3 regions of the Shigella sp. SIG6 genome follow, and region 3 is predicted to be linked to each of the others. Evidence: predicted binding sites of a transcription regulator. Region 3 holds the regulator's gene; each other region holds the start of a gene.

Region 1 (6,091 bases), on a different contig from region 3:
CCGGCTTAACTACCCCTAATGGGCTAGCGCGACTGCTGATTATATTCATCATCGCGTTGATAAGCTTCATCATTCGGCTGCTCCGGAACCGACCGAAGTCGATACTCTTCATCCTGGCTCACCGCCTGTTCAGCCAAATCCGGATTAATCTCGCGTTTAATTTCTACTCCTAAACCGCGAAACGCTTCTGCCTGCGCCAGCACATTTCCGCGACCTGAAGAGAGTTTTTTCATTGCCTGGCGGTAGTTATCCTGCGCTTTGTCGAGACTTTGACCAATCGCGGACATGTCATCGATGAACAAACGCATCTTGTCGTACAGCTTGCTGGCACGATCGGCGATTTGCTGGGCGTTACGGCTTTGATGCTCATAACGCCACAGGTTGGCAATAGTACGCAACGCCACCAGCAGCGTAGTCGGGCTAACCAGCATGATATTGTTTTTCAACGCTTCGGTGATCAGCTCCGGCTGGCGGTCAAGCGCCAGTAAAAAAGCGGGTTCAACGGGAATAAACATCAGCACGTAATCCAGAGTTCGCAGCCCCGGCAGCTGTTGATAATCTTTGCGTCCCAGCAAACGGATATGGTTACGCACCGACGCGATATGTTCCTGTAGCGCGCTTTCGCGGGTGTAGTCGTCTTCGGCGTTAAAATAGCGTTCATAGGCGACCAGCGTCATTTTGGCGTCGATCACCACATCTTTTCCCTGCGGCAGCCGCACGATGACATCCGGCTGCATCCGCGAGCGGGCGTCATTTTCGATGCTGACCTGGGTTTCATATTCATACCCTTCACGCAGACCGGAAGCCTCCAGCACCCGCGTCAATACTACCTCGCCCCAGTTGCCCTGGGTTTTATTGTCGCCTTTCAGCGCGCGCGTCAGGTTGATCGCTTCCTGGGCCATTTGCGCGTTGAGTTGCTGGAGATTGCGAATTTCGTGGGTCAGGGTATGGCGTTCTTGTGCTTCTTTACCGAAGCTGTCCTGAACCTGACGGCGGAAACCGTCCAGTTGTTCACGTAGCGGCGACAACAGGCTGTTCAGACTCTGACGGTTTTGCTCATCAACCCGGCGATTGCTGTGCTCAAAAATACGGTTGGCGAGGTTTTCAAACTGCTCACTGAGGCGCTGCTCGCTGTTAATCATCTGGCGAATTTTATCGTCAGCATGTTGCTGTGCGGCTTCCATCCGCGTGGTTACTTCACGCAGATCGGCCTCCAGAGAGGTGTTAATACTTTGCAGGCTGCGCACTTCGTTATTGAGCAATTCACACTCTGCACGCCAGTGCTCGCTTTGGGTAATTTGTTGTTTTGCCGCGCTTAACTCCGCGACCATCTCTTCACGTTCAGCTAATTGCTCGGCTTTTTGCTGCGCATGTTGATAACTGGCAAACAGCCAGCCAATTGCCACACCCACCAACGCAATAACTGCGTAAACCATGATTGAGAAATCCACAACGCCTCCTGACGCAACAACTTACCCGCACAAAATAGAATTGTGCTGTACAAACGTCCAGTTGGAAAGGCATTTCCTGCGAGGCGCTACGCAAAAATACAAAAGGCCGAACGCGTCGGCCTTCAGACAGGAGAAGAGAATTACAGCAGACGACGCGCCGCTTCCACCACGATTTTCACCGCATGGCTTTCGGTTTGTTTCATCGTCTCAGCATTCGGGATCTCTTGCTGGGTGCGGTTAACGATAACACCCGCTACCATACCGGCACGCAGGCCCTGACTTGCACACATGGTCAGCAGAGTTGCAGATTCCATTTCATAGTTCATTACGCCCATCGCCTGCCACTCTTCCATAGAACCTTTAAAGTGACGAACTACGCGACCAGAGTAAGTATCGTAACGTTCCTGACCTGGGTAGAAGGTATCAGAAGAAACTGTCACGCCAACGTGAGTTGTCGCGCCAATAGATTTCGCAGCTTCAACCAGCGCAGTCGTACATTCGAAATCAGCGACAGCCGGGAATTCCAGCGGTGCGAAGTGCAGGCTCGCGCCATCCAGACGGACAGACGCCGTGGTAACCAGGACATCACCCACATTAATATGCGGCTGAATAGCGCCCGTTGTACCGATACGCAGGAAGGTGCGAATGCCCAGCTGTGCCAGCTCTTCAACAGCAATAGAGGTAGACGGGCCGCCGATACCGGTAGAGCAGACGATAACAGGTTTACCATCCAGCTCTGCACGCCAGGTAGTGAATTCGCGGTGAGATGCCAGCTTAACCGGCTTATCCATCAGCGCGGCGATCTTTTCCACACGATCCGGGTCGCCAGGGACGATGGCAAGCGTAGCCCCTTGTAAATCGTTTTTAGTGAGGCCGAGATGAAAAACATCAGACTTGGACATATACAACTCCTCTGTGAATCGGTTTAGTCAGAAGAAGCAAAAAGACACTTTACCGAAGGGTTTAACATTTTTTCGTGATACTCATCACCATGACGCAAATGCGTTGCATAAATTTACCCACCAAAAGTGATTCATATCACATAAATCACTCTTCATTCTGCAGGACTGCATAAAAGATGAGCCGATTCAGGCAATGTGATTTGTTGCATGCTGACTATAGTTAACATTGCGCAACATTTTTATAAGGGTACGGAGAATACCATGGCAACAACACAACAATCTGGATTTGCACCTGCTGCATCGCCTCTCGCTTCGACCATCGTTCAGACCCCGGACGACGCGATTGTGGCGGGCTTCACCTCTATCCCTTCACAAGGGGATAACATGCCTGCTTACCATGCCAGACCAAAGCAAAGCGATGGCCCACTGCCAGTGGTCATTGTAGTGCAGGAAATTTTTGGCGTGCATGAACATATCCGCGACATTTGTCGCCGTCTGGCGCTGGAGGGGTATCTGGCTATCGCACCTGAACTTTACTTCCGCGAAGGCGATCCGAATGATTTTGCCGATATCCCCACGTTGCTTAGCGGTCTGGTAGCAAAAGTGCCTGACTCGCAGGTGCTGGCCGATCTCGATCATGTCGCCAGTAGGGCTTCCCGCAACGGCGGCGATGTTCATCGTTTAATGATCACCGGATTCTGCTGGGGTGGACGTATCACCTGGCTGTATGCCGCGCATAATCCACAGCTAAAAGCCGCAGTGGCGTGGTACGGCAAACTGACGGGCGACAAGTCGCTGAATTCACCGAAACAATCTGTTGATATCGCAACCGATCTTAACGCGCCGGTTCTCGGCTTATATGGTGGTCAGGATAACAGCATTCCGCAGGAGAGCGTTGAAACGATGCGCCAGGCGCTGCGGGCTGCTAATGCGAAAGCAGAGATTATCGTGTACCCGGATGCCGGGCATGCATTCAACGCTGATTATCGCCCGAGCTATCATGCCGAATCTGCGAAAGATGGCTGGCAGCGTATGCTGGAATGGTTTAAGCAGTATGGTGGGAAGAAGTCGCTGTAATGAGAAAAGACCGGGTGGTATTACCACCCGGTTTGGATTTACCCCCGACGCAAATTCTGCGCCGCCTGCACCATGTTCGCCAGTGCCGCGCGGGTTTCTGGCCAGCCGCGCGTTTTCAGGCCACAGTCCGGGTTGACCCACAGGCGCTCTGCCGGAATGCGTTTTGCCGCTTTCTTCAGCAAGGCTTCAATCCATTCCACGCTCGGTACGTTTGGCGAGTGAATGTCATAGACGCCAGGACCGATTTCATTTGGATAATCAAACTCTTCAAACGACTCCAGCAACTCCATGTCGGAACGCGAGGTTTCGATGGTGATGACGTCTGCGTCCAGCGCCGCAATCGAATCCATGATGTCGTTGAACTCGCAATAACACATGTGAGTGTGGATTTGTGTGTCATCTTTCGCCACGGCGGCGTTGATACGGAAGGCCTCTACGCCCCACTGGAGATACGCATCCCAGTCGCTACGACGCAGCGGTAAACCTTCGCGCAGCGCCGGTTCGTCAATCTGGATGATGCCAATTCCAGCGGCTTCCAGATCGGCCACTTCATCACGCAGCGCCAGCGCAATCTGTTTGGCGATGGTTTCACGGCTGACATCTTCACGCGGGAACGACCAGCAGAGTATGGTCACCGGCCCCGTCAGCATCCCTTTCACCGGTTTGTCGGTCAGCGATTGCGCATACTTCGCCCACTCCACGGTAATCGGTGCCGGGCGGCTAATGTCACCAATGACAATCGGTGGCTTCACGCAGCGGGAACCGTAGCTCTGTACCCAACCGTTTTGCGTAAAGACAAATCCGTCGAGGTGCTCGCCAAAGTATTCCACCATGTCATTACGCTCGGCCTCACCATGTACCAGCACATCCAGTCCCAAACGTTCCTGCTCAACAATGGCCTGCTTGATATGTTCCGCAATGCCCGTGCGGTAGTTGTTGGCGTCGAGATTGCCCTTTTTGAAATCCAGACGCAGGGTACGAATTTCCGTGGTTTGCGGGAAGGAACCAATCGTGGTGGTCGGCCACGCTGGCAGTTTAAAACGCGCACGCTGGGCTTCAGCACGCACTTCATAGACATTCGCACGCTGGCTGTCCTGGGCGGTGATCGCCGCCAGACGCTTTTCTACCGCCGGATTATGTACACGAGTAGAGTGACGACGCGCCTGAATTGGGGCGCTCCACTCTGCCAGAGCTGCCGTGTCACCACTGTTCAGCGCATCGCGCAGCAGTGCCAGTTCATGGCATTTTTGTAGGGCGAAGGCAAACCAGCTTTTCACTTCTGCATCAAGACGCGTTTCCACGCTCAGGTCGATGGGGCTGTGCAGCAACGAGCAGGAAGATGCCACCCACAAATCACGTTTGCCGACAATGTCCTTAATTTGCGCATATTTCTCAGTAAGATCGGCGCGCCAGACGTTACGACCATTGATCAGACCCGCAGACAGCAGCCAGTCAGAAGGCAGGCGCTTGTGCAGTTCAACAACGTCATCTTTACCATGTACAAGGTCCACATGCAGCCCCTGAACAGGCAGCGCAGTAATCGTGTCGAGATTTGGCGTTACGCCTTCAAAATAGGTGGTCAGCAGCAGTTTCACCTGTCCCTGGAGCGCGTCGTAAGCGGGTTTGTATGCGTCCAGCCACGCCTGTGGTAGTTCCAGTACCAGCGCGGGTTCATCAATCTGTACCCACTCGATGCCGCGTTTCGCCAGTTCTGCCAGCACTTGCTGATAAACCGGCAGAATGTCGTTCAGCAGGCTAAGGCGGTCAAACTGTTCACCTTTCACTTTCCCCAGCCACAGGTAAGTAACCGGCCCCAGCAGCACAGGCTTAACGTTGTGGCCCAGCGCCAGCGCCTCGTCCACTTCCTCCAGCAGCTGCGTCCAGGTCAGTTTGAACTGTTGGCCTTTAACGAACTCCGGCACCATGTAGTGATAGTTGGTGTTAAACCATTTGGTCATTTCCGCTGCCGCCGCAGGTTCGCCAGTCGGCGCACGTCCACGACCAATACGGAACAGGGTGTCGATATCTACCGAACCGTCTTTGTTCTGATGACGTGGCGGAACATTACCCAGCAGCAAACTGGTGGTCAGTACATGATCGTACCAGGCAAAATCGCCCACCGGCAGCAGGTCGATACCCGCTTGCTTTTGTTGATCCCAGTGACGAGCACGCAGTTCACGCCCTACTGTCAGCAGTTCTTCACGCGTGGAGTTCCCCGCCCAATAACTTTCTTGCGCTTTTTTCAGCTCGCGACGCAGGCCAACGCGAGGGAAACCGAGGGTGTGATTCAATATTGTCATTTTTCTTCCTCTAATTATATGTAAATCCTATGGATTTTGAATTTAGGGAAGGCGGCAAGTTTATTCATCGCCGGGAGCTTACTGAAGTAAGTGACCGGGGTGGAGAAACGCAGCCAACGCACCATAAATTTAAAAGACGAAGGATTTTAGCCGTCCAGATGTTTACACATCCATAATTGGCGGTTACTGTATATTCCTCAAGCGCAAATTATTCATGCCGAAGTGAAGGACTTTCATGATCGAAGTAAAACACCTGAAAACGCTACAAGCGTTGCGGAACTGCGGCTCGCTCGCAGCCGCTGCGGCAACGTTGCATCAGACGCAATCCGCCCTGTCTCACCAGTTTAGCGATCTGGAACAA
Region 2 (6,091 bases), on a different contig from region 3:
CGCGGATCATGATGCCGACCTCTTACGTGCGCCTTTCTGCCGGACGCGAGCAGATGAACGAACAGACTCAGGCGATGTGCTTTATGGCAGGCGCAAACTCGATTTTCTACGGTTGCAAACTGCTGACCACGCCGAATCCGGAAGAAGATAAAGACCTGCAACTGTTCCGCAAACTGGGGCTAAATCCGCAGCAAACTGCCGTGCTGGCAGGGGATAACGAACAACAGCAACGTCTTGGACAGGCGCTGATGACCCCGGACACCGACGAATATTACAACGCGGCAGCATTATGAGCTGGCAGGAGAAAATCAACGCGGCGCTCGATGCGCGGCGTGCTGCCGATGCCCTGCGTCGCCGTTATCCGGTGGCGCAAGGAGCCGGACGCTGGCTGGTGGCGGATGATCGCCAGTATCTGAACTTTTCCAGTAACGATTATTTAGGTTTAAGCCATCATCCGCAAATTATCCGTGCCTGGAAGCAGGGGGCGGAGCAATTTGGCATCGGTAGCGGCGGCTCCGGTCACGTCAGCGGTTATAGCGTGGTGCATCAGGCGCTGGAAGAAGAACTGGCCGAGTGGCTTGGCTATTCGCGGGCGCTGCTGTTTATCTCTGGTTTTGCCGCGAATCAGGCAGTCATTGCCGCGATGATGGCGAAAGAGGACCGTATTGTTGCCGACCGGCTTAGCCATGCCTCATTGCTGGAGGCTGCCAGTTTAAGCCCGTCGCAGCTTCGCCGTTTTACTCATAACGATGTCGCTCATCTGGCGCGACTGCTTGCTTCCCCCTGTCCGGGGCAGCAACTGGTGGTGACAGAAGGCGTGTTCAGCATGGACGGCGATAGCGCGCCACTGGCGGAAATCCAGCAGGTAACGCAACAGCACAATGGCTGGTTGATGGTCGATGATGCCCACGGCACGGGCGTTATCGGGGAGCAGGGGCGCGGCAGCTGCTGGCTGCAAAAGGTAAAACCAGAATTGCTGGTAGTGACTTTTGGCAAAGGATTTGGCGTCAGTGGGGCTGCGGTGCTTTGCTCAAGTACGGTGGCGGATTATCTGCTGCAATTCGCCCGCCACCTTATCTACAGCACCAGTATGCCGCCCGCTCAGGCGCAGGCATTACGTGCGTCGCTGGCGGTCATTCGCCGTGATGAGGGGGATGCACGGCGCGAAAAACTGGTGTCACTCATTGCGCGTTTTCGTGCCGGAGTACAGGATTTGCCGTTTACGCTGGCTGATTCATGCAGCGCCATCCAGCCATTGATCGTCGGTGATAACAGCCGTGCGTTACAACTGGCAGAAAAACTGCGCCAGCAAGGCTGCTGGGTCACGGCGATTCGCCCGCCAACCGTACCCGCTGGTACTGCGCGACTGCGCTTAACGCTAACCGCTGCGCATGAAATGCAGGATATCGACCGTCTGCTGGAGGTGCTGCATGGCAACGGTTAATAAACAAGCCATTGCAGCGGCATTTGGTCGGGCAGCCGCACACTATGAGCAACATGCAGATCTACAGCGCCAGAGTGCTGACGCCTTACTGGCAATGCTTCCACAGCGTAAATACACCCACGTACTGGACGCGGGTTGTGGACCTGGCTGGATGAGCCGCCACTGGCGGGAACGTCACGCGCAGGTGACGGCGTTAGATCTCTCGCCGCCAATGCTTGCACAAGCCCGCCATAAAGATGCCGCAGATCATTATCTGGCGGGAGATATCGAATCCCTGCCGTTAGCGACTGCGACGTTCGATCTTGCATGGAGCAATCTCGCGGTGCAGTGGTGCGGTAATTTATCCACGGCACTCCGCGAGCTGTATCGGGTGGTGCGCCCCGGAGGCGTGGTCGCGTTTACCACGCTGGTGCAGGGATCGTTACCCGAACTGCATCAGGCGCGGCAGGCGGTGGACGAGCGTCCGCATGCTAATCGCTTTTTACCGCCAGATGAAATCGAAGAGTCGCTGAACGGCGTACGTTATCAACATCATATTCAGCTCATCACACTATGGTTTGATGATGCGCTCAGTGCCATGCGTTCGCTGAAAGGCATCGGTGCTACGCATCTTCATGAAGGGCGCGACCCGCGAATATTAACGCGTTCGCAGTTGCAGCGATTGCAACTGGCCTGGCCGCAACAACAGGGGCGATATCCTCTGACGTATCATCTTTTTTTGGGAGTGATTGCTCGTGAGTAAACGTTATTTTGTCACCGGAACGGATACCGAAGTGGGGAAAACCGTCGCCAGTTGTGCACTTTTACAAGCCGCGAAGGCAGTAGGTTATCGGACGGCAGGTTATAAACCGGTCGCCTCTGGCAGCGAAAAGACCCCGGAAGGCTTACGTAATAGTGACGCGCTGGCGTTACAGCACAACAGCAGCCTGCAGCTGGATTACGCAACGGTAAATCCTTACACCTTCGCAGAACCCACCTCGCCGCACATCATCAGCGCCCAAGAGGGCAGGCCGATAGAATCATTGGTAATGAGCGCCGGATTACGCGCGCTTGAACAACAGGCTGACTGGGTGTTAGTGGAAGGTGCTGGCGGCTGGTTTACGCCGCTTTCTGACACTTTCACTTTTGCAGATTGGGTAACACAGGAACAACTGCCGGTGATACTGGTAGTTGGTGTGAAACTCGGCTGTATTAATCACGCGATGTTGACTGCGCAGGCAATACAACACGCCGGACTGACTCTGGCGGGTTGGGTGGCGAACGATGTTACGCCTCCGGGAAAACGTCACGCTGAATATATGACCACGCTCACCCGCATGATTCCCGCGCCGCTGCTGGGAGAGATCCCCTGGCTTGCAGAAAATCCAGAAAATGCGGCAACCGGAAAGTACATAAACCTTGCCTTGTTGTAGCCATTCTGTATTTGGTTAAATTGCGAGCGAGATCGCGTCTTCGATTGACTGCAATTTAACCAATTAAATTCTAAAATAATCACGAAAAAAATTTTACTTCCGCCTCATGCGGCGAATGTGGGAATTGCCCAGGCGGCGGGGGATAGGGGCTGGAGACAGTTATCCACTATTCCTGTGGATAACCATGTGTATTAGAGTTAGAAAACACGAGGCAAGCGAGAGAATACGCGGCTTGCACGCGAATTGGCGTTAAAGACGGCTCAAAGAAATATCTTTTATTTTTTAACTGGTTAGATAAATGCAATGGCAGTCACTGAACAGGCATCTCTTGCCATAAAACTGTCATCACTCATCTTGACAAATGTTAAAAAAGCCGTTGCTTTGGGGATAACCCGGTAAGGCCGGAGTTTTATCTCGCCACAGAGTAAATTTTGCTCATGATTGACAGCGGAGTTTACGCTGTATCAGAAATATTATGGTGATGAACTGTTTTTTTATCCAGTATAATTTGTTGGCATAATTAAGTTCGACGAGTAAAATTACATACCTGCCCGCCCAACTCCTTCAGGTAGCGACTCATGAGTAAACCGTTCAAACTGAATTCCGTTTTTAAACCTTCTGGCGATCAGCCAGAGGCGATTCGACGTCTCGAAGAGGGGCTGGAAGATGGCCTGGCGCACCAGACGTTACTTGGCGTGACTGGCTCCGGGAAAACCTTCACCATTGCCAATGTCATTGCTGACCTTCAGCGCCCAACCATGGTACTTGCGCCCAACAAAACGCTGGCGGCCCAGCTGTATGGCGAAATGAAAGAGTTCTTCCCGGAAAACGCGGTGGAGTATTTCGTCTCCTACTACGACTACTATCAGCCGGAAGCCTATGTACCGAGTTCCGACACCTTCATTGAGAAAGATGCCTCGGTTAACGAACATATTGAGCAGATGCGTTTGTCCGCCACCAAAGCGATGCTGGAGCGGCGTGATGTGATTGTAGTGGCGTCTGTTTCCGCGATTTATGGTCTGGGCGATCCTGATTTATATCTCAAGATGATGCTCCATCTCACGGTCGGTATGATTATCGATCAGCGCGCGATTCTGCGCCGACTGGCGGAGCTGCAATACGCTCGTAATGATCAAGCATTCCAGCGTGGTACTTTCCGCGTTCGTGGCGAGGTGATAGATATCTTCCCGGCAGAATCGGATGACATTGCACTTCGCGTGGAACTGTTTGACGAGGAAGTGGAACGATTGTCGTTATTTGACCCGCTGACCGGGCAGATTGTTTCCACTATTCCACGTTTTACCATCTACCCGAAAACGCACTACGTCACACCGCGCGAGCGCATCGTACAGGCGATGGAGGAGATCAAAGAAGAACTGGCCGCCAGACGCAAAGTGCTGTTGGAAAACAACAAACTGCTGGAAGAGCAGCGGCTGACCCAGCGTACCCAGTTTGATCTGGAGATGATGAACGAGCTGGGCTACTGTTCGGGGATTGAAAACTACTCGCGCTTCCTCTCCGGTCGTGGACCGGGTGAGCCACCGCCGACGCTGTTTGATTACCTGCCTGCCGATGGGCTGCTGGTCGTCGATGAATCTCACGTCACCATTCCACAAATTGGCGGCATGTATCGCGGTGACCGGGCGCGTAAAGAGACACTGGTGGAGTACGGCTTCCGCCTGCCATCAGCGCTGGATAACCGTCCGCTTAAGTTTGAAGAGTTCGAAGCATTAGCGCCGCAAACCATCTATGTTTCGGCGACGCCGGGTAATTACGAGCTGGAAAAATCCGGCGGCGATGTGGTGGATCAGGTGGTGCGTCCAACCGGATTGCTTGACCCGATTATCGAAGTGCGGCCGGTGGCGACACAGGTTGATGATCTTCTTTCGGAGATTCGTCAGCGAGCGGCAATTAACGAACGCGTGCTGGTCACCACACTGACCAAGCGAATGGCGGAAGATCTTACCGAATATCTCGAAGAACACGGTGAGCGCGTGCGTTATCTTCACTCAGATATCGACACCGTCGAGCGTATGGAGATTATCCGCGACTTGCGTCTGGGTGAGTTCGACGTATTGGTAGGGATCAACTTACTGCGTGAAGGTCTGGATATGCCGGAAGTGTCGCTGGTGGCGATCCTCGACGCTGACAAAGAAGGCTTCCTGCGTTCCGAACGTTCGTTGATCCAGACCATTGGTCGTGCGGCACGTAACGTTAACGGTAAAGCGATTCTCTACGGCGATAAGATCACTCCATCAATGGCGAAAGCGATTGGTGAAACCGAACGTCGCCGTGAGAAACAGCAGAAGTACAACGAGGAACACGGCATTACGCCGCAAGGCTTGAACAAGAAAGTGGTCGATATCCTGGCGCTGGGGCAGAACATTGCCAAAACCAAAGCGAAGGGCAGAGGAAAATCGCGCCCGATTGTTGAACCGGATAATGTGCCGATGGATATGTCGCCGAAAGCGTTGCAGCAGAAAATCCATGAACTGGAAGGGCTGATGATGCAACACGCGCAGAATCTGGAGTTCGAAGAAGCGGCACAAATTCGTGACCAGTTGCATCAGTTGCGTGAGTTGTTTATTGCCGCATCGTAACAGGATAGCGAAGAAGACTGATGACAAACGGAAAACAGCCTGATGCGCTACGCTTATCAGGCCTACATTTTCTCCGCAATATATTGAATTTGCGCGGTTTGTAGGCCGGATAAGGCGTTCACGCCGCATCCGGCATAAACAACGCGCACTTTGTCTTCAATAGGAAGCCGGAATTTTCCTTCGGATTTCCGTTAACCTAAAGCCTGTAACGCCTTTTCCAGCGCGTTATGTAACAACTGGCGGTCATGACGATACGGAATATCGCTGGCCTCCAGTACCTCCTGGATCACAATCCGCTCTTTCACCGCCGAGACATCCACTTTTGGCCCGACGATGACCGCATCAATGACCTTTTTACCAACATACTGCTCCATAATTGCCAGCTTGCTTTCCAGCTTCAAATTAGCCGCAGGTAAACTCAACTCACGCCCCAGATTGCCGATATAAACCATCGGCGCTGGCGTGCGGCGTAATGCCTGGGCGATTTCCTTCAGCAGCAGAATTGGCATCAGGCTGGTATAAAAACTGCCAGGCCCAATAATGATGAGATCCGCTTCATTGATAGCGTGAACCGCCTCACGCGTTGCGGGTACATTAGGCGTTAACAATAACTCTTGAATCGGCGTAGTTAACTG
Region 3 (6,091 bases):
TGGTACTGATTTCGTTTTTACTGGTTCTGACGCTGAATACGATGACCATTCTGTTGTCGATTGCCGCTCTGGCATTGGCGTGGGTGTACCCGTTTATGAAGCGGTATACCCATCTCCCGCAAGTGGTGCTGGGCGCGGCGTTTGGCTGGTCGATTCCAATGGCTTTTGCCGCTGTGAGTGAGTCGGTGCCATTGAGTTGCTGGTTAATGTTCCTCGCCAATATTCTCTGGGCGGTGGCTTACGACACGCAGTATGCGATGGTTGACCGCGATGATGATGTGAAGATTGGCATTAAATCCACGGCAATCCTGTTCGGCCAATACGATAAATTGATTATTGGTATTTTGCAGATTGGCGTACTGGCACTGATGGCGATCATCGGTGAGTTAAATGGCTTAGGCTGGGGATATTACTGGTCAATTGTGGTGGCTGGCGCGCTGTTTGTTTATCAACAAAAACTGATTGCCAACCGCGAGCGTGAAGCCTGCTTTAAAGCATTTATGAATAATAACTATGTTGGTCTGGTACTGTTTTTAGGACTGGCAATGAGTTACTGGCATTTCTGATGATGTAAAAAAGCCGGATGATCATCCGGCTTTCTTCTGGGTTGCCTGATGCGCTGCGCTTCTCAGGCCTACCCGGTGAATCGCAATTTATTGAATTTGCAGGTCATGGTAGGCCGGATAAGGCGTTTTCGCCGCATCCGGCAATTCTCTCTGATTACCCTTCGCCCTGCGTCGCACTCTCAATCGTCAAACGCACGTCTGATGTAATCAACTCCGCCAGCAACTGATAAACCTTCATCGTTTCTGCTGGTTCGGCATCGCCGCTATCGCTGATATACCCTTCATCACGCAGCGTCAGCACCAGAGAACTGAACACCGCCTTGTCGAAGAACTCCGGCGCGTTGATGCCGTGCAGCACGGAGAGACGTTGCGCAACGGTGCGGCTCTCTTTCTCCAGCGTACCGCGGTTGATCGACGGGTTGGCACTCAACAACCAGAAGGTGATGGCATAACGTTGCAGCGTTTCGCGCGCGCCTGCGGCCAGCAGCTGTAGGGTGCGAGAATGCGCCGGGTTGATATGCAACTCATCATCTTGCAGGGTAATCAGCCCCTGACGTTGCATCTCATTTGCCAGCGCATCAATAACGTCCGGCAACTCGTCGCGATCCCAGCGCAGGAACAGCTCCGCTTTCAGCATTGGGTAAAGCACATTGACGTGCTCCATCAATACGTCGCGGGAGATGTGGCGATGCTGGGTGACAATTGCCGCCATCAGCGAAGGCAGCACCAACATATGCGCAATGTTGTTGCGATAGTAGGTCATCAGCACCGCTTGCTCGCGTGGCAGAATGATGATGTCGCCGATAGTGTCTTTCTCGACTTCAAACTTGTTCATTTGCAGCGCGTGATCGATAAGCTCGCTGGCGCTGGCTGAAGGAACGGTAGAGTCCGTGGAGTAAGGTACGTTGCGCATCAGATCCAGGTAGCAGTTGAGTTGCTCGGTTAACTGCTCGCGGGTGAGTGAGCGCTGACGTGATGCCAGTAGCGCAGTACAGCACAGGTTCATGGCGTTTGCCGCGCCTGCGTTGTTAATGCGTACCATCAGATCGGCAGCAATATTATTGACCGTCGGCGTTAACCAGGCCGGACGCACCGCTTCGATGGGATCGATAGATTCACGCCAGTCTGGTACGTGCTGGTTAAGGTAGGTCATCAACGGCATTGGTTCACCGAAGTTGACGTAACCCTGACCGAGATTACGCAGCTTGCTTAAACCGCGAAGCATCTGCGGCAGGCTCTCTTTCTCTTTCGTCGCGCCGCGCAGTTCTTTGGCGTAAGTACCCACTTCCATGACGTGCTCATAACCGATATAGATCGGAATCAGCGTAATCGGACGCGTGCCGCCACGCAGCATCGCCTGAATGGTCATCGACAGCGTACCGGTTTTCGGATCCAGCAAACGCCCCGTGCGGGAACGACCGCCTTCCACGAAGTACTCGACGGAATAACCACGGCTGAACAGTTCGCCGAGATACTCACGGAAAACGGTGGAATAAAGTTTATTGCCTTTAAAAGTACGGCGAATAAAGAACGCCCCCAGACGGCGGAAAATCGGCCCGGCCGGCCAGAAGTTCAGGTTGATCCCGGCGGCGATATGCGGCGGCACCAGCCCCTGGTGGTACAGCACGTAAGAAAGTAGCAGGTAGTCCATGTGACTGCGGTGGCAAGGCACATACACCAGCTCATGACCGTCGTGGGCCAGCTGGCGAACGCGCTCGGCGTTATGGACGTTGATGCCCTGATAAAATCGGTTCCAGGTGAAGCCCAGAATGCGGTCAGTCAGGCGGATCATCTCGTAAGAGAAATTCGCCGCAATCTCTTCCATCAGCGCAATCGCGTTCTGCTGCGCTTTTTCATGGGAGATTTTTTTGCTGCGCGCTTCATCTTCTACCGCTTTGGCAATGGCGCGGGAGGCGAGCAGCTTATTAAACAGATCCTGACGAGCAGGCAGACGTGGGCCTACGGCAGCCAGACGTTGACGGGCAAAGTGCATACGCGCCACGCGCGCCAGTTTCTGAGCGATAGTTTTATCCGTGCCGTGTTCATCCGCCATACGGCGCAGCGACACTGACGGCGAGAAACGCACAAAACTGTCGCGACCGAGCCACAGTACAGCGAAAAATTTCTGTACGCCGTTAAGCATACGCAGCGGCGGGTTCACTTCGCCTTTTTCACGCCCCGGCGCGCGACCAAACATCACCGATACTGGCACCATCTGCACATCCAGATTTGGGTTGCTACGGTGCAAATCGAGATAGTCGTGGAAAAGCTTAATAGACTCTTCTTTCGGCGTGTAATAGGTGAATACACGCGGCCCGCCGTGAATGAACACATAGCGCGGCAGTAGCGTGCCGTCGATTTCCAGCGGCTCTAACGGGTCAGGCAAATCATGTGCCAGACACTGGGCGCGCAACGTCAGCAAATCTGCTTTCGAGTTGTACGGTAAAACGTACATAATTGGACGAGAGGTATCCAGCCCCAGTTCCGGGGCAGGATCTGCCGGAATAGACTTGCTTTTTACCAGGATGCTTAATGGTAAATTCAGTAATTTGTAGTAAATTCGTGGCCAGCCGGACATAAACGATGTAAAGCCTCTGGTTAATAATGCAAATGCGCGGCAAGGATAGCAGAAAGTCATGGGAAATTCTGTGGTATCCGCTCATGTTTCGCGCGGCGTTACGCAAACCCGAATCATCGGATTTAACGGTACACTGATATTGACGCTCATAATGTAAAAAGGTTCTTTCAATGGCCAATAATACCACTGGATTCACCCGAATTATCAAAGCTGCTGGCTATTCCTGGAAAGGTTTACGCGCTGCATGGATCAACGAAGCGGCATTCCGTCAGGAAGGCGTAGCGGTATTGTTGGCGGTGGTCATCGCCTGCTGGCTGGATGTGGACGCAATTACCCGCGTGCTGCTTATCAGCTCCGTGATGCTGGTGATGATTGTGGAAATCCTCAATAGCGCCATCGAAGCAGTGGTTGACCGAATTGGCTCTGAATACCATGAGCTTTCCGGACGCGCAAAAGATATGGGATCCGCCGCGGTGCTGATTGCCATTATCGTCGCCGTGATTACCTGGTGCATCCTGTTATGGTCGCATTTTGGATAACCCTTCCAGATTTCGATAAATCTCTGGTTTATTGTGCAGTTTATGGTTCCAAAATCGCCTTTTGCTGTATATACTCACAGCATAACTGTATATACACCCAGGGGGCGGAATGAAAGCGTTAACGGCCAGGCAACAAGAGGTGTTTGATCTCATCCGTGATCACATCAGCCAGACAGGTATGCCGCCGACGCGTGCGGAAATCGCGCAGCGTTTGGGGTTCCGTTCCCCAAACGCGGCTGAAGAACATCTGAAGGCGCTGGCACGCAAAGGCGTTATTGAAATTGTTTCCGGCGCATCACGCGGGATTCGTCTGTTGCAGGAAGAGGAAGAAGGGTTGCCGCTGGTAGGTCGTGTGGCTGCCGGTGAACCGCTTCTGGCGCAACAGCATATTGAAGGTCATTATCAGGTCGATCCTTCCTTGTTCAAGCCGAATGCTGATTTCCTGCTGCGCGTCAGCGGGATGTCGATGAAAGATATCGGCATTATGGATGGCGACTTGCTGGCAGTGCATAAAACTCAGGATGTACGTAACGGTCAGGTCGTTGTCGCACGTATTGATGACGAAGTTACCGTTAAGCGCCTGAAAAAACAGGGCAATAAAGTCGAACTGTTGCCAGAAAATAGCGAGTTTAAACCAATTGTCGTTGACCTTCGTCAGCAGAGCTTCACCATTGAAGGGCTGGCGGTTGGGGTTATTCGCAACGGCGACTGGCTGTAACATATCTCTGAGACCGCGATGCCGCCTGGCGTCGCGGTTTGTTTTTCATCTCTCTTCATCAGGCTTGTCTGCATGGCATTCCTCACTTCATCTGATAAAGCACTCTGGCATCTCGCCTTACCCATGATTTTCTCCAATATCACCGTTCCGTTGCTGGGACTGGTCGATACGGCGGTAATTGGTCATCTTGATAGTCCGGTTTATTTGGGCGGCGTGGCGGTTGGTGCAACGGCGACCAGCTTTCTCTTTATGCTGTTGCTGTTTTTACGCATGAGCACCACCGGGCTGACTGCGCAGGCTTATGGTGCCAAAAATCCTCAGGCATTAGCCCGTGCGCTGGTGCAACCGTTGCTGTTGGCGTTGGGGGCCGGGGCGTTAATTGCGCTGTTGCGTACGCCGATTATCGATCTGGCGCTGCATATTGTTGGCGGTAGTGAAGCGGTCCTGGAACAGGCGCGGCGCTGGCGACGGTTATTGCGGAATATGCAACATTGCTGATTGGTCTGCTAATGGTGCGTAAAATCCTCAAACTACGCGGAATTTCCGGCGAAATGCTGAAAACTGCCTGGCGAGGAAACTTCCGTCGCTTGCTGGCGCTTAACCGCGATATCATGCTGCGTTCGCTGTTGTTGCAACTCTGTTTCGGCGCGATCACCGTACTTGGTGCGCGACTGGGGAGTGACATTATCGCTGTTAACGCGGTTCTGATGACGCTACTCACCTTTACCGCCTATGCGCTTGATGGTTTTGCCTACGCGGTTGAAGCGCACTCCGGTCAGGCATACGGTGCGCGCGACGGTAGCCAGTTGCTGGATGTATGGCGGGCAGCGTGCCGCCAGTCGGGGATTGTAGCGTTACTGTTTTCGGTGGTTTATTTGCTGGCAGGGGAACACATCATTGCGTTGCTGACGTCGTTAACCCAGATTCAGCAGCTGGCTGACCGCTATCTTATCTGGCAGGTGATTTTGCCGTTGGTTGGCGTCTGGTGTTATCTGCTGGACGGCATGTTTATAGGCGCAACGCGTGCCGCCGAAATGCGTAACAGTATGGCGGTGGCCGCCGCAGGTTTTGCGCTGACGCTCCTTACGCTGCCGTGGCTGGGTAATCATGGTTTGTGGCTGGCATTAACCGTCTTTCTGGCGTTGCGCGGGCTTTCTCTGGCGGCTATCTGGCGGCGTCACTGGCGCAACGGTACCTGGTTTGCCGCAACGTGACGGTTAAAAATTCTGAATAAATTATCCTAAGCCAAATTGCTGACTACACTTAATCTCACGTTCAGAAGAAAAGTGAACGTACTCTCATTCACAACCTAACGATGAGGTCTTGATTATGAATAAAGATGAAGCCGGCGGTAACTGGAAACAGTTTAAAGGTAAAGTGAAAGAGCAATGGGGCAAACTGACCGATGATGATATGACGATCATTGAAGGTAAACGTGATCAACTGGTCGGTAAAATCCAGGAACGTTATGGTTATCAGAAAGATCAGGCAGAAAAAGAGGTCGTGGATTGGGAAACCCGCAATGAATATCGCTGGTAATTAATCCCTCCTGCCCGACGTGTACAAGGATGTACGCCCTCTTAACGCGGTTTCTTTTTCACCTGCACAGAGTGATCATGCTGGCACTGTTCAGGATGACGACACGTTTCCACTTCCACGCATGCCGCACAGAGCCCATGTGCTTCAATCA

The links. Region 3 encodes LexA, which represses DNA repair genes until DNA is damaged. Its sites were predicted from a motif close to TNCTGTATGTACATACAGNA; they were not measured.
Region 1: a site for LexA is predicted at 1,495-1,514, ahead of rmuC (DNA recombination protein RmuC). Genes of this name have one in related genera too.
Region 2: a site for LexA is predicted at 3,341-3,360, ahead of uvrB (excinuclease ABC subunit UvrB). Genes of this name have one in related genera too.

The regions. Positions count from the first base shown of each region.
Region 1 is NZ_JBQZXC010000033.1:11,969-18,059, reverse strand. Features, by position in the region: gene rmuC (DNA recombination protein RmuC) at 24-1,451, opposite strand; gene udp (uridine phosphorylase) at 1,592-2,353, opposite strand; gene ACUU1M_RS08125 (dienelactone hydrolase family protein) at 2,615-3,430, shown strand; gene metE (5-methyltetrahydropteroyltriglutamate--homocysteine S-methyltransferase) at 3,469-5,730, opposite strand; gene metR (HTH-type transcriptional regulator MetR) at 5,966-6,091, shown strand, end outside.
Region 2 is NZ_JBQZXC010000076.1:6,593-12,683, forward strand. Features, by position in the region: gene bioB (biotin synthase BioB) at 1-293, shown strand, start outside; gene bioF (8-amino-7-oxononanoate synthase) at 290-1,444, shown strand; gene bioC (malonyl-ACP O-methyltransferase BioC) at 1,431-2,186, shown strand; gene bioD (dethiobiotin synthase) at 2,179-2,856, shown strand; gene uvrB (excinuclease ABC subunit UvrB) at 3,435-5,456, shown strand; gene yvcK (uridine diphosphate-N-acetylglucosamine-binding protein YvcK) at 5,648-6,091, opposite strand, start outside.
Region 3 is NZ_JBQZXC010000053.1:15,159-21,249, reverse strand. Features, by position in the region: gene ubiA (4-hydroxybenzoate octaprenyltransferase) at 1-566, shown strand, start outside; gene plsB (glycerol-3-phosphate 1-O-acyltransferase PlsB) at 721-3,144, opposite strand; gene dgkA (diacylglycerol kinase) at 3,315-3,683, shown strand; gene lexA (transcriptional repressor LexA) at 3,793-4,401, shown strand; partial or broken gene dinF (MATE family efflux transporter DinF) at 4,474-5,615, shown strand; gene ACUU1M_RS10960 (CsbD family protein) at 5,731-5,940, shown strand; gene zur (zinc uptake transcriptional repressor Zur) at 5,982-6,091, opposite strand, start outside.